One region of the Streptomyces sp. NPDC007896 genome, then DNA from elsewhere that is predicted to be linked to it. Evidence: riboswitches for the same ligand, from Rfam matches in the RefSeq annotation. Region 1 holds a riboswitch; the other holds the start of a gene.
What was found. A riboswitch is a leader RNA that binds a small molecule or an ion and turns the genes downstream of it on or off. The one in region 1 is predicted to bind thiamine pyrophosphate.

Region 1 (7,022 bases):
GCACGCGGCCCGCGTCGAGCGACTGCAGTCCGGCCACCGCCCGCAGCAGCGTGGACTTGCCGCTGCCGCTCGGTCCGAGCACACACACGATCTCGTGCTCGGCGACGTCGAGGCCGACGGCGTCGAGTACCGGCCGACCGCCGAAGCGTACGGTCGCGGCCTCGACCCTGAGCAGGGCGTCGCGCGTCCGGGTCTGGGCCTGGGTCTGTGTCTGGGCCCGGGTCCGGGTCCGGGTCCGGGGATGCTCCGTCGTCCCCTCCTGCGCCTCCTGCGCCTCCTGCGTCGCTTGCTTCGCGAGTCGCGCCATCAGAACTCCCCCGTCCGGTCGGTGCGGATGCGCTCCAACAGCAACAGGGCCACCGCGCACACCACCATCAAGATCGTCGAAAGGGCCATCGCCTGGCCGTAGTTGAGGTCACCCGCACGCCCGAGGAGCCGGGCCACGGCAACCGGCAGGGTGGGGTTGTCGGGCCGCGCGATGAAGACCGTCGCCCCGAACTCGCCCAGCGACACGGCGAAGGCGAACCCCGCCGCGATCAGCAGCGCCCGCCGCACCATCGGCAGGTCGACCTCCCGCCACACCCGCCAGGGCGACGCTCCGAGGACGGCAGCGGCCTCCCGGAGCCGTCCGTCCACCGCCCGCAGCACCGGCAGCATGGTGCGTACGACGAAGGGGACGCCCACCAGTGCCTGCGCGAGCGGCACCAGGATCCAGGAGGAACGCAGATCCAGGGGCGGTTCGTCGAGCGCGATGAGGAAGCCGAACCCGACGGTCACGGCGGACACGCCGAGCGGCAGCATCAGCAGCGCGTCGAAACCCCGTACGAGACGCCCGGTCATGGGGGTCCCCCCGGTCGAGCGAAGCCGAGACTGGGGGAGGGTGAGCGCGGCGGCCGCCAGAGCGCCGATCACGACGGCGACGGCGGTGGCGGCGAGCGCGTACTCCAGCGAGTTGCCGATCGCCGCGATCGGTGCCACCAGGAAGATGCCGCTGTCGGCCGAGGTCAACGCCTTGTAGTACGCGAATCCGTAGCCGCCGGGTGCGTCCAGGGACCGCTGGACCAGTACCCCGAGCGGCAGGACGAGGAGAACGAGGATGCTCGCCAGGACCCCGCCCAGCAGCGCCCACTGACCGGCCCCGCGGGGGCGGCGCACGGTCACCTCCGGAGCCACCAGACGCAGGGCGGTCTCCCGGCGGCGTACGGTCCAGGCGTGCACGGCGAGGATCGCGCCGACCGCCACGAACTGGACGATCGTCAGCACCGCCGCGGTCGCGAGGTCGAAGATCTCCGAGGTCTGCCGGTAGATCTCGACCTCCAGGGTGGAGAAGGTCGGCCCGCCGAGGATCTGCACCACACCGAACGAGGTGAAGGTGAAGAGGAAGACCATCAGCGCGGCGGCGGCCACGGCCGGGCTCAGCGCCGGCAGCGTCACCTTGCGCCAGGCCGCGAACCGGGAGGCACCCAGCATCCGCGCGGCCTCCTCCTGACGCGGGTCGAGCTGCGCCCAGAGCCCGCCGACGGTTCGTACGACCACCGCGTAGTTGAAGAAGACGTGCGCGAGCAGAATCGCCCAGACGGTAGTGTCCAGCCGTACGCCCCACAGCTGGTCGAGGAGTCCGCCCCGGCCCACCAAAGCCAGGAACGCCGTACCGACCACGACCGTCGGCAGCACGAACGGGACCGTCACCACCGCGCGCAGCACCTGCTTGCCCCTGAAATCGAAGCGCGCGAAGACGTACGCGCCGGGGAGCGCGATCAGCAACGTGAGCGCCGTGGAGGCGAGCGCCTGCCAGGTGGTGAACCACAGGACGTGCCGGATGTCGGACTGCGCGAGCACCTCACCGATCCGTCCGAACCGCCAGGCCCCGTCGATCTTGAGGCCACGGGCGACGATCGCGGCGACGGGGTAGGCGAAGAAGACGGCGAAGAACGCGACGGGCAGGGCCATCAGCCCGATCCGCGTCGCGCTCTCCTTGCGGCTCCTCCGAGGCGCTACTTCAGTACGAGCGAGGTCCACGACTTGACCCACTGGTCACGGTTGTCGGCGATCTTGGCGGGCGCCAGGGTCTCGGGGTCCTTGGCCTGCGGGCCGAACTTCACGAACTCCTCGGGCACCTGGGCGGTCTCGCGGACCGGGTACACGAACATGTTCAGCGGCATGTCGTCCTGGAACTTGACGCTGATGAGGAAGTCGAGAAGCGCCTTGCCGCCCTTGGTGTTCTTCGCGTTGCTCAGCAGCCCCGCGTACTCGATCTGGCGGAAGCAGGTGCCGCTCGCGACCCCGGTCGGCGCGGTCTTCGGCTTCGGGTCGGCGTAAATCACCTCGGCGGGCGGGGAGGAGGCGTACGAGACGACCAGCGGCCGGTCGGCCTTGGCCTTCTTGCCTCCCGCGGACCCGGAGAATTCGTCGTTGTAGGCCTGCTCCCAGCCGTCGACCACCTTCACGCCGTTGGCCCTGAGCTTCTTCCAGTAGTCCTGCCACCCTCCCCCACTCTCGGCTTCGCTCGAGCGGGAGGTGCCCCCATCCCCGTACTTCGCGGCGGTCCCGAGCAGGAAGCCGAGGCCGGGCGAGGACGTGGACGCGTTCTCGGTGACGAGGAGGTTCTTGTACGCGGGCTTGATCAGGTCGTCGAACGAGGCGGGCGGGGCCAGCTTGTGCTTGCTGAAGTAGGCCTTGTCGTAGTTGACGCAGATGTCACCGGAGTCGATGGGCGTGACCCGGTGCTTGTCCTGGTCGATCCGGTACTGCTGGACGATCTGGTCGGAGCCCTTGGCCTCGTACGGCTGGAACAGCCCGTTGTCGAGCGCACGGGACAGCAGGGTGTTGTCGACGCCGAAGAAGACGTCGCCCTGGGGGTTGTCCTTGGTGAGGATGGCCTTGTTGACGGCCTGCCCGGCGTCGCCGTCCTTGAGGACCTTGACCTTGTACCCGGACTGCTTCTCGAAGTCCTGCAGCACGCTCTTCGACACGGCCCATGAGTCGTGGCTGACGAGCGTGACGGTCTTGGAGTCCCCGGCGCCGCCGCTGTCGGAGGACCCGCACGCGGACAGCGCGACGAGGCCCAGCCCGATGGCCACGGCCGTGGTCGTCCTCTTGATGCTCACTGAATTCCTCCTGGGATGACCAGGAAGAGACGCGGCCCTGCCCGGGATCCTCGGAAGGTTCCCGGGCAGGGCGCAACAGCTTGAGTGATGCCCGAACTTCCTACCCAGAATGACCTGGGCAAGGTTCAGAGGGTCTGCGGCCCACCGGTGCTCCGGCTACCGCACTCTCAGCGCTGTGGCGCTCCCCTGTCGGAATATGAAGATGTCGGAATACGAAATTGCGCTGACAGGAACTGACTGACACTGGCCGGCACTGAAAAGGCGCCGCCGGGCACTGCCGCCGATCAGACTATCGCTCGGTCGCGGCCAGCTGTCCGCATGCCCCGTCGATCTCCTGGCCCCGGGTGTCCCGGACGGTCACCGGCACCCCGTGAGCCGCGATCGCCTCGACGAACGCCTTCTCGTCCTCGGGCCGCGAGGCGGTCCACTTCGAACCCGGCGTCGGGTTCAGCGGGATGAGGTTGACGTGCACGGGCTTGCCCTTGAGTAGCCGCCCGAGCCGGTCACCACGCCATGCCTGGTCGTTGATGTCCCGGATGAGGGCGTACTCGATGGACAGCCGGCGCCCGGACTTGGCCGCGTACTCCCAGCCGGCGTCCAGCACCTCGCGCACCTTCCACCGCGTGTTGACGGGGACGAGGGTGTCGCGCAGCTCGTCGTCAGGCGCGTGCAGCGAGATGGCGAGACGGCACTTGAAGCCCTCGTCGGAGAACCGGTGGATGGCGGGCACCAGCCCGACCGTAGACACGGTGATCCCGCGCTGCGAGAGCCCGAGGCCGTCCGGCTCGGGGTCGGTGAGCGCGCGGATGGCGCCCACGACCCGCTTGTAGTTGGCGAGCGGCTCGCCCATGCCCATGAAGACGATGTTGCTCAGCCGCGCCGGGCCGCCCGGGATCTCGCCGTCCCGCAGGGCCCGCATCCCGTCCACGATCTGGTGCACGATCTCGCCCGTGGACAGGTTCCGGTCGAGCCCGGCCTGTCCGGTGGCGCAGAACGGGCAGTTCATCCCGCAGCCCGCCTGCGAGCTGATGCACATGGTCACCCGGTCCGGGTAGCGCATCAGCACGGACTCCACGAGCGTGCCGTCGAACAGGCGCCACAGGGTCTTGCGGGTGGTGTCCTGGTCGGTCGACAGATGCCGCACGACCGTCATCAGCTCGGGAAGCAGCGCCTCCTGGAGCTTGCCGCGCGCGGCGGCCGGGATGTCCGTCCACTCCGCGGGGTCGTGCGCGAACCGCGCGAAGTAGTGCTGCGAGAGCTGCTTGGCGCGAAACGGCTTCTCACCGATCGCGGCAACCGCCTCTTTGCGCTCGGCGGGCGTGAGGTCGGCGAGGTGCCGCGGCGGCTTCTTGGCTCCGCGGGGGGCGACGAATGTGAGTTCTCCGGGTGCAGGCATAACTCATCCAGTGTCGCAGATCAACTCCGCCAGCCCAGGCCAGAGCGGGGTGGGGGCGGTCACCCACGGGTGCCGACTGTCAGCGTTGGTCGGCCTCGCACGGCCCAGGGACGGCCCAGCGCGGCACTCGGTCGGACCTTCCTGGCGATATCAGTGCCGGTGGCTATGGTGCGACGACCATCGAGCGCGACTCATCGGGGAGGGGCCATGGGAGCCAAAACGGGACTGCTCATCTATGCCGACGGCGAGGTGCCGGGCCTGCTGCGACAGGTGAAGGCGGCAGACCTGCCGCGGACGTCCGAGATGATGCGGCGCCTTTACCCGGGCTGGGAGATCGAGCAGCTCTCAGGCTCGTCACTGGGAGGCGGCGTGTATCCCCCGAAAGACACGGCGTACGCCGCGAGCCGACCGGGCGTGGAGATCGTCTGCGACCAACGGGTAATGATCGACTTCCCGTCCCAGCTTCCCGAGCACCTCGTCGCGGCAAGCGCCGGCCGACGGCTCGTCCTGCACGCCATGCACAGTGTCGTCGACTGGCTCGCGTTCGCGGTGTGGGAGGACGGGCGCCTGGTCCGCTCCCTGAGTCTGTCGCCGGACAGCGGCATCATCGAGAACATCGGCGAACCGCTCCCCTTCGAGCTGCCCTACTGGGCCGGGGACCGTCCTGCGGACATCGTCCCCTGGCCGGACGAGGACGAAGAGCCGTACCCCCTGCCCTTCCACCCGTTGGACCTGGGCGAAGACGCCCTGCGCGCGCTCTGCGGCTTCGTCCAGGAGGGCCACCCCGAACCTGACGACATCGACGCATACGGCATCGACCTCCACGGATTCCACGTGCGGGACCCTCACGGGCCTGACCCTGCGGAGGAAGAAGCGAAGTTGAAAAGGATCACGGAAACCATGGGGCCGCCGCGCTTCTACACGCTGAGCCCCGATGGCCCGCTGATCGAGCGCGACGGCCCGTAGCCCACGGCCTCTTCGTCCCGAAGCAGCTTGGGCGGGCGTCTGACCTTGGGCCGCTATGCCTCTCGCCTGCCGCGATGGTCCACAAGCGTGCGCGCCTGTCCGGCGCTGTTCGTGGGCGTTGTCACGCAGTCAGACACGCACGCCGGGTCTAGGCACCGGCTCCGCTCAATCGACCTCAGTGCGCTGCAATGCCTCCCGAAGAGGTACGCCCAGTCGTACCGCGGCGATCCGTCTGACGCGCACTTCCACAGGTGTGCGCGGCCGGAACCCTGGACCACCACAGCCGCACGAATGAAAGGTCAGTCCCGCTTTCAGCACGACGCCGAGGGCCTTCCATCCGGCGGCGTCTCGGCGGCGTGGGACAGCGAGATCGTGCCCAGCATCGATCATGGCGGCACCGCAACGCGGGCAAGGCTGCTCACGCTCGTTTGGCCAGTCGCGTTTGAACGATGACCGGCGCGCAAGACACACGAAGTGGCGCTTGTAGTAGGCCATCCCATAGCGGCACATGTGCGCAGGGTATGAGGCGGAGCCTGCTGGTACCACCGCTTTGTAAGTTCGATCCATCAGCCGCCCTGGAGCTTTTAGGCCCTCGCTCGTCGGGCGCGTGCGGTTGCTCAAGGCTGCCTGTGTACGCCGTCGTTGATGTCAGCTGGTGATGTCAGGTTGGATGGTGCGATGGAGCGCGTTGAGGCAGAGCTGTTCACGGACGGTGGGAACAACGCTGTGGTGCGCCTGCCACCGCGTCGGTTCCCCGGCGTCTTGATCCAGGGTGACTCTCTCTCCGTCATCCGCAGCGAAGTTGCCGAAGTCCTTGAAGCCTGCGACCAGGGCGACCTCGCCGGGGCACGGGAAGCCGCCGGCCTTCTGCTGGCTGACCTTGATGAGTTGCTGGCGCGGTACACCGCCGCGCTGGACGCCCACCAGGTCCCGCGGCCGTACTGATCGCAAGGCTCTGGTCATTGAAAGCTGGATCGCTGCTTTGTAAGGGCGGCCGTGGTCAATCGCGGGGATGTCCAGGTCATTCCAGCCGTAGCGCCAGCCCAGCTCATCGGCACATCTCGACTGTGGCGAGCCGTCGTTGACCGTGGTTGACCGCACTATGTGGCACGACTGTGGCACGCACAGAAGGGCTACGGGCTTAGAAGGCGCCTGGCACGTCACCCGAATCACCGCCTCTGACCTGCACCGCTCCCACCACCCTGGGGTCCCGTCGGCCAACCCTCGACACGCATTCGACAGGGCCCGGGGTGCGTCCTCCTCGGTCAGCATTGCCCGCCGGCCGACGTCGGGCCGGGAGCCTTCCCGGCGCTGCACCTGCCTGGCCACCTTCCGCCCCGCAAGAGAGGTGAGTACGCGTACTCATGCGCATCACCACCGGTCTCGTCACCATGCAGCCATGACGAAGACCGCTTTAGCGCCGGAACGTCGATGGCCCTGGTCGCACCGAACACCCCTGGGCCCGGACCTTGCTCTCGCGATCCCGCTGTTCCTGGTGGGGACCGCATGGCTGGTGATGGACTGGGTGCTTGGTTTCGGCATGGAGGTATGGG
Region 2 (7,022 bases), on a different contig from region 1:
CGGCTGGCCGGTGTAGTTGGGGCCGGCGTGCGGGTCGGCGCCGAGGTAGGCGAAGGGCAGGGTGACGGGGCGGCCGCCCCGCAGGCTGAGGCGGTGGTGGCGGGCCGAGTACTGGAAGCCGGCGGCCCGCAGTGCCGCCAGGACCGGCCGGGACGCGTCGCTGCCGTCCGGGCGCCGCAGCGTCGAGGGATCGAGCTGGGCGACCAGCAGACCCGTGCCGGTGAGCCAGGAGGCGGCCCGCTCCAGCAGGGCGAGCCGGTCGCCGATGTAGTGCAGTCCGTGGACGCAGGTGATGAGGTCGTAGCGGCGGCCCGGCGACCACCGGCCGAGATCCGCGGTGACGAGTTCGAGGCCGTCGGGCAGCGCCGTCCGGAGCAGCGGGCCGACCAGGTCCACGCCCGTGATGACGGCCTGGGGCAGTCGCCGCGCAGCCTCGCGGAGGGCGAGTCCCTCTCCGCTGCACAGGTCCAGCCAGGACGGGGCGGGTCCGTGGTCGTTCAGGAACTCGGCGGGGGAGAAGCCGAGTTCGCGGGCGTAGCTGTTGACGCCTGTCAGGACGCGTTCGCGGTTCATGGTGCTGTTGGCCACCACGGCATGGCCGGTCAGCTCGTCGTCCTTGACCAGCCCGGGTGGCGGTTGGGTTGTTGTCGGCGAAGTACCGTCGATCATCGCCCCATTGTGCGACAGGGCCGACGCGCCGCGGGGCCGCGCGGACGGACGCCCCGGCTTCGAACCGTGGCCCGCCCACGCGTACCGGCCTGTCGTGGGCGGACGTTTCGAGCGTCGTCGAAAGAAGTTCCGCCCCCGGGCGTCGACCCGGCAGGGTGGGCCTGGGAGTGACCGGGCGGGCCGCACGGCCCGGCCCGGGAACACGCCCGGACTCCACCACGGGGAAGGACCGCATGACCATGAGGATGAGGACCAAGGCGTTCGCCACGGCGGGCGTCGGCGCGCTGGCCACCGGACTGCTGCTGACCGGCGCGGCCGGGGCGCAGGCCGCGGCGGCGGGGCTGCCGTACGCCGTCACGCCGTATGTGAACGTCAACGTCCGCTCCGGACCCTCGACCACCACCGACATCACCGGGCACGTCGCCGCCGGGCAGCCGCGCGGCGCCTCCTGCTGGACCCACGGCGAGACCATCCGTGACAACGGCTACGTCAACGACGTCTGGGTGCGACTGGCGGAGGGCTATGTGAGCGCCGTCTACCTCAAGGGCGACCAGTACGGCGGCCTCCCGGCCTTCGCCACCTGCTGACCGACCCACACGCGGTGCCCGACCCCGACCCGGGGTCGGGCACCGCGCCGCGTTCGGGTGCCATCGGCCGGCCCCCGCACCGCCGGCCAGGTTCAGGATCCGCCGGGTCCGGGTGACGGGCCGCCACACCGCCGACCGCTCGAGGTGCCGAAGGATCTCCCACCGGGTAGAGATCGTGTGGGGCCTCGGGTATGGAGTCGCGGATCAGCATGATAGTGGGATGCCACAGGGCGCGGGCCTTGCGAGCGGAGGCGTCGGCGTGCCGGAGCACGGCGCCGCCGGTCTCCCGGTTCCCGGCCGCCGCGCCGAACCGGACGCTCGGTCGGTGCCCTCATGGTGCCCCGCCGGAGCCGACCGACCCCGCACGGGGAGCGCGTCGATCCGGCCCGGCACGGGGAGCGCGTCGATCCGGCCCGGTCGATTTCGGCGGCTGCCGTGGCACGTGTCATGTCCCCGACCGCCCGCGTCCGCCGGGCCGCTGCTCCGGTCCCCGTCCGCCGCCCTCGTCGCGTGCCGACGGTATCCTGCGCCATACGACCCGGAGTGCCCCATGAACACACCCTCACTCGCGGTGCGCGACCGCATCCTGACCCTGCCGCCCACGGAACTTCCCGCCTACGTGTACGACTTGGCGGCACTGCGCGCACACGCCGCGTCGGTGCGGGCCGCGCTGCCCGAGCGCGTCGAGCTGTACTACGCGACCCAGGCCAACCGGGAACCGGAGATCCTGACCGCGCTCGCCCCGTACGTCGACGGCTACAAGGTCTCCACCGACAGCGAACTGGCCCACGTCACCCGGGCGGCGCCGGACCACCCACTGGCCTTCGGCGGCCAGGACAAGACCCCGACGGAGCTCCTGGACGCGTTGGAGCGGGGCGTGACACGCTTCCTCGTGGAGAGCGAGTACGAGCTGTACATGCTGGCCGGGCTGGCCCAGCGGCACGCTCCGGACGGCCGGGTGGCGGTCCTGCCGCGCTTCAACCTCCCGGTGGCCGACCATGTGTTCGCCGACGGCGGCCGTAGCCGCAGAACCTCAGGCCTCGACCCGGCACAGGCGGACACGATCGTCGGCCTGCTCACCGACGGCAGCTACCCGAACCTCGAACTGCGCGGCGTCTACGCCCACTTGGCCAACGGCCTGCACGCCCCCGAACACCTCGCGGTGGCCGAGAGCGTCGTCGCCTGGACCGGTGAACTCGCCGCACGGCACGGCCTGCGCCTCACCGAGGTGAACGTCGGGGGCGGCATGGCGGTGGACTACGAGCACCCCGAACGCCGTTTCGACTGGCAGTCGTACGGCGAGGGACTCGCCCGACTCGTCGCCGCGCACCCGGAACTGACCCTGAGTGTCGAGCCCGGTCGCGCGCTGACCGCGTACTGCGGCTGGTACGCGAGCGAGGTGCTGGACGTCGAGCACGGCGCACACGAGGACTTCGCCGTCGTCCGCGGTGGCGCGGTGAACCTGCGCACGTCGGCGTCCAGGAGGCCCGACCAGCCGTGGCCCGACCAGCCCTGGTCCGTACTCGAAGTGGACGTGTGGCCCTACTCCTGGCCGCGGCCCGTGGTGCGCCGTGAACGGGTCACGCTCACCGGCCAGTTGAGCACCTCCAGGGACGTCCTGGTCCGGGACGTCCGGGCGCCGGGGCTGCGGGCCGGCGACCGTGTGGTGTTCTCCCTCGCGGGCGCCTACACCTCGTCCGTGCCCCACCGGGCGTTCGCCAGGTTTCCCGAGCCCGGCTTCCACTTCGTGGACCCGGGCACCGACGGCGATCAGTCCCGATAGCACCACGAGGAGCGGCATGACAGACGAATTGAACCGTTCGACGACGGCCGATGCCACGACCGACTTCACGCACGGCATCACCGACGCCGTCGTCGACAGCCTGCGGGGCACGGCCGATACGCGTCTGCGTGAACTGCTCGGCGCGCTCACCCGTCATCTGCACGACTTCGTGCGCGAGACGGAGCCGACGATGGCGGAATGGGAACGCGCGATCGGATTCCTGACCGCGACCGGGCAGCGGTGCACCGACACCCGCCAGGAGTTCATCCTGCTGTCGGACGTGCTCGGCGTCTCGATGCTCGTGGAGACGCTGGGCGGACGCCGCGACCCGGGTGCCACCGAGTCGACGGTCCTCGGTCCGTTCCACCTGACCAGATCGCCGATCCGCGCACTCGGCGCGAACATCGACCTGGTGGGCAGGGGCGAGCCGTGCGTCGTCAGCGGCCGGGTACTGGGCAAGGGCGGCACCCCGCTGCCGGGCGCGGTCCTCGACGTGTGGCAGGCCGACTCCGAAGGCTACTACGACGTACAGCAGCCGGACGTCCAGCCGGCCGGCAATGGGCGAGGACTGTTCACGGCCGACGCCGAGGGCCGCTTCTGGTTCCGCACCTGCGTACCGAGCCCGTACCCGATCCCCACCGACGGCCCGGTCGGTGAACTGCTGCGCGCCACGGCCCGGCACCCCTACCGCCCCGCCCACATCCACTTCATCGCCTCGGCCGAGGGCCACGCCCCGGTCACCACGCACATCTTCGTCGCGGGCAGCGACTACCTCGACTCCGACGCGGTGTTCGCGGTCAAGAAGAGCCTGGTCCAGGACTTCACGGAGACCGACGACCCGTCCCTGGCGGGGGAGTTCGGCGTCCCGAACCCCTTCCGCCACGCCCGCTTCGACCTCGTACTGGAACCGGAATGAGCACCATGACCGACATGAACACCCCGCTCGACTTCTCGTACGAGACCCGGCCCGCTCGGATCGTCTTCCGGCCCGGCGCCGCCGTCTCCGCGACCCCCGACGAGGCCGCCCGGCTCGGGCTGCGCAGGGTGCTGGTGGTCTGCGGCAGCAGAGGCGAGGACACGGCACGCGCGGTCGCGGACGCCCTGGGCGAGGCCTGCGCGGGGCTGCACGCCGAGGCCCGGATGCACGTACCCGTCGAGGTCGCCGACCGGGCCGTCGAGGCGGCGCGCGCGTCCGGCGCCGACGGGTGTGTCGCGGTCGGTGGCGGCTCGGCGATCGGCCTCGGCAAGGCGATCGCGCTGCGCACCGGCCTGCCCCTGATCGCCGTGCCCTCCACCTACTCCGGCTCCGAGATGACACCGGTCTGGGGACTCACCGAGCACGGCGCCAAGCGCACCGGACGCGACCCCGCCGTCCAGCCCCGCAGCGTCGTCTACGACCCCGAGCTCACCTTCTCGCTCCCCGTGCCCCTCACCGTCACCAGCGGCGTCAACGCGCTCGCCCACGCCGTCGAGGCCCTCTACGCGCCCGACGCCTCGCCCCTCGTCTTGCTCATGGCCGAGGAGGGCGTACGGGCGATGACACAGGCCCTGCCGCTGGTGGCCGCCGCCCCCGGCGACCTCGACGCGCGCGCCCGGGCCCTTTACGGCGCCTGGCTCTGCGGCGCCTGTCTCGGCGCCACCACCATGGGCCTGCACCACAAGCTGTGCCACGTCCTCGGCGGCACCTTCGGCCTGCCGCACGCCGAGACGCACACGGTGGTCCTCCCGTACGCCCTCGCCTACAACGCGCCCGCCGCGCCCCGGGCGATCACCGCGCTCTCGCGCGCCCTGGGCGGCACCGACGACGTCCCGCACGCCCTGCGGGCGCTGGCCGCAAGCCTCGGCGCCCCCCACGGTCTCGCCGAACTCGGCCTCAAGGAGACCGACCTGGCGGTGGCCGCCGAACAGGCCGTCGCACAGACGTATCCGAACCCGCGCGAGGTCACCGTGGAGGGTGTGCTGGCGCTGCTGACGGCGGCGTACGAGGGCGGGGAGCCGAGCGTCGGCGAGTAGGCCGCGGCGCCGTGCGGACCCCTCCCCCTGGGGCATACCGCGCCCGCCGGGCTATCCTGACCGCCGAACCGGACACGGGGTGCCCCGCACGAGGGCTGAGATCACACCCGTCGAACCTGAACCAGTTAGGACTGGCGGAGGGATGTCTCATGTCGTTGCCGTATGCCCGTAACGCTCGCGGCGAGGTGGCCGTCGGAGGCCCGCAGGGCGTTTTCGACGGGCGGATGCCCACCGCCCCGGGGGACCTGCACGTCGAGGCGCGTGGAATCGCCCCGGTCCCGGAGGACCACCGCTACGGCGGCCCCGGCCGTCTGTTCACCGTGTGGTTCGCCCCCAACCTGACCATGACCGGCGTGTTCACCGGCACCGTCGGCATCGCGCTCGGCCTGGACTTCTCCACCGCGCTCGCCGCCGTCGTGCTGGGCACCCTCCTCGGGGCGGTACCGACCGCGTACCTCGGCACCTGGGGGAGCCAGACCGGCGCCGGACAGCTGCCGCTCGCCCGCCTCGCGTTCGGCCGGGCCGTGGTCGTCCCCGGCGCCCTGCAGTGGCTGTCGTCCATCGCCTGGGACGCGCTGATCGGCCTCTTCGGCGGGGACGCGCTGGCCCAGCTGTGCGGCTGGCCGTTCTGGCTGGGTGTGCTCGTCATGATGGCGGCGCAGGGGGCGCTCGGCGTCCTCGGCTACGAGGCGATCCACCGACTCCAGACCGTGATGACCTTCGCCCTCGCCGCCGCGTTCGTGGCCCTGACCGTGAAGCTCCTGAGCGGCGCCCACACCACCCCCGCCGCAACCGCCCACGGCGCCGACCGGGCCGGGGCCTTCGTCCTGACCTGCACCATCGCGCTCAGCCTTGCGCTGTCGTGGGCCCCGTACGCGAGCGACTTCAGCCGCTATCTGCCGCGCACGGCGTCCCGCCCGCGCATGTTCTGGTACACCCTGGCCGGTGTCAGCGTGTCCTTCGTGGCCGTCCAGGCGCTCGGACTGTGGGGCGCGGCCGTCTTCACCGACCAGACCGCCCGCGGGGTCGACACCCTGCTCGGCGGGGGCGCCCTCGGCGCGTTCGGGCTGCTCGCCGTGGCCCTCGCCGCACTGAGCAGCAACGCCATGAACGACTACAGCGGCTCGCTCGCCCTGCAGACCATGGGCGTACGGCTGCCGCGCCCGGCCGCCGCCGCGCTGGCCGCCGTCCTGGGCTTCCCGCTCGTGCTGTGGATGCACGCCGCCGACACCACGGCCCGCTTCCAGAACGTCCTGCTGTTCGTCGGCTACTGGATTCCCGGGTTCGTCGCGATCGTCGCCGTCGACTGGCTCGCCCGGGCCAGGGCCCGCGGCGGCGCACCCGTCGACCTGGCCGCCGAGAGCGCCCGCCCGCGTCCGTGGTGGCCCGCGCTCGTGGCGTTCGTCGCCGCCTTCGCCGCCGCGGTGCCGTTCATGAGCACCAGCCTGTACGTCGGCCCCGTCGCGCATGCCCTGCACGGCGCCGACACCGCCTACGGGGTGGCGTTCGTCGCGGCCCTGCTGGTCTACGTCCCGCTGCGCCTGCGCCGCTGACCCCGCCCCCCTCTCACCCCCTTCGTACGGAGTGACACCCACCATGCCCGCGAACAAGCCGACCGCCCCGCCCCGCGTCCTGACCATCGCCGGATCGGACTCCGGGGGCGGCGCCGGCATCCAGGCCGACCTGAAGACCATGCTTGCGCTGGGCGCGCACGGGATGAGCGTGCTCACAGCCGTCACCGCGCAGAACTCCCTCGGCGTACAGGGAGCCTGGGAGCTTCCGGCCGAGGCGGTGCGCGCGCAGTACCGCAGCGTCGTGGACGACATCGGTGTGCAGGCCGTGAAGACCGGCATGCTCGCCTCGCCCCTGCTCGTCGAGACCGTCGCCAAACTGCTCTCGGACGTCGGCGTGCCCGTGGTGGTGGACCCGGTGAGCGTCTCCAAGCACGGCGACCGGCTGCTGGCGGACGA

Region 2: it holds a riboswitch for thiamine pyrophosphate, as region 1 does, so the genes downstream of both, ACFZDJ_RS43295 (cytosine permease) here and ACFZDJ_RS30265 (thiamine ABC transporter substrate-binding protein) in region 1, are expected to answer to the same signal.

Annotation. Positions count from the first base shown of each region.
Region 1 is NZ_JBIBKX010000010.1:145,198-152,219, forward strand. Features, by position in the region: gene ACFZDJ_RS30255 (ATP-binding cassette domain-containing protein) at 1-307, opposite strand, end outside; gene ACFZDJ_RS30260 (ABC transporter permease subunit) at 307-2,019, opposite strand; gene ACFZDJ_RS30265 (thiamine ABC transporter substrate-binding protein) at 1,995-3,107, opposite strand; TPP riboswitch at 3,187-3,305, opposite strand; gene rlmN (23S rRNA (adenine(2503)-C(2))-methyltransferase RlmN) at 3,397-4,503, opposite strand; gene ACFZDJ_RS30275 (DUF6928 family protein) at 4,711-5,469, shown strand; gene ACFZDJ_RS30280 (DUF6959 family protein) at 6,148-6,414, shown strand; gene ACFZDJ_RS30285 (DUF6234 family protein) at 6,869-7,022, shown strand, end outside.
Region 2 is NZ_JBIBKX010000019.1:11,431-18,452, forward strand. Features, by position in the region: gene ACFZDJ_RS43270 (methyltransferase domain-containing protein) at 1-669, opposite strand, end outside; gene ACFZDJ_RS43275 (SH3 domain-containing protein) at 903-1,256, shown strand; gene ACFZDJ_RS43280 (alanine racemase) at 1,807-3,039, shown strand; gene ACFZDJ_RS43285 (dioxygenase) at 3,056-3,955, shown strand; gene ACFZDJ_RS43290 (iron-containing alcohol dehydrogenase) at 3,970-5,052, shown strand; TPP riboswitch at 5,118-5,212, shown strand; gene ACFZDJ_RS43295 (cytosine permease) at 5,202-6,605, shown strand; gene thiD (bifunctional hydroxymethylpyrimidine kinase/phosphomethylpyrimidine kinase) at 6,649-7,022, shown strand, end outside.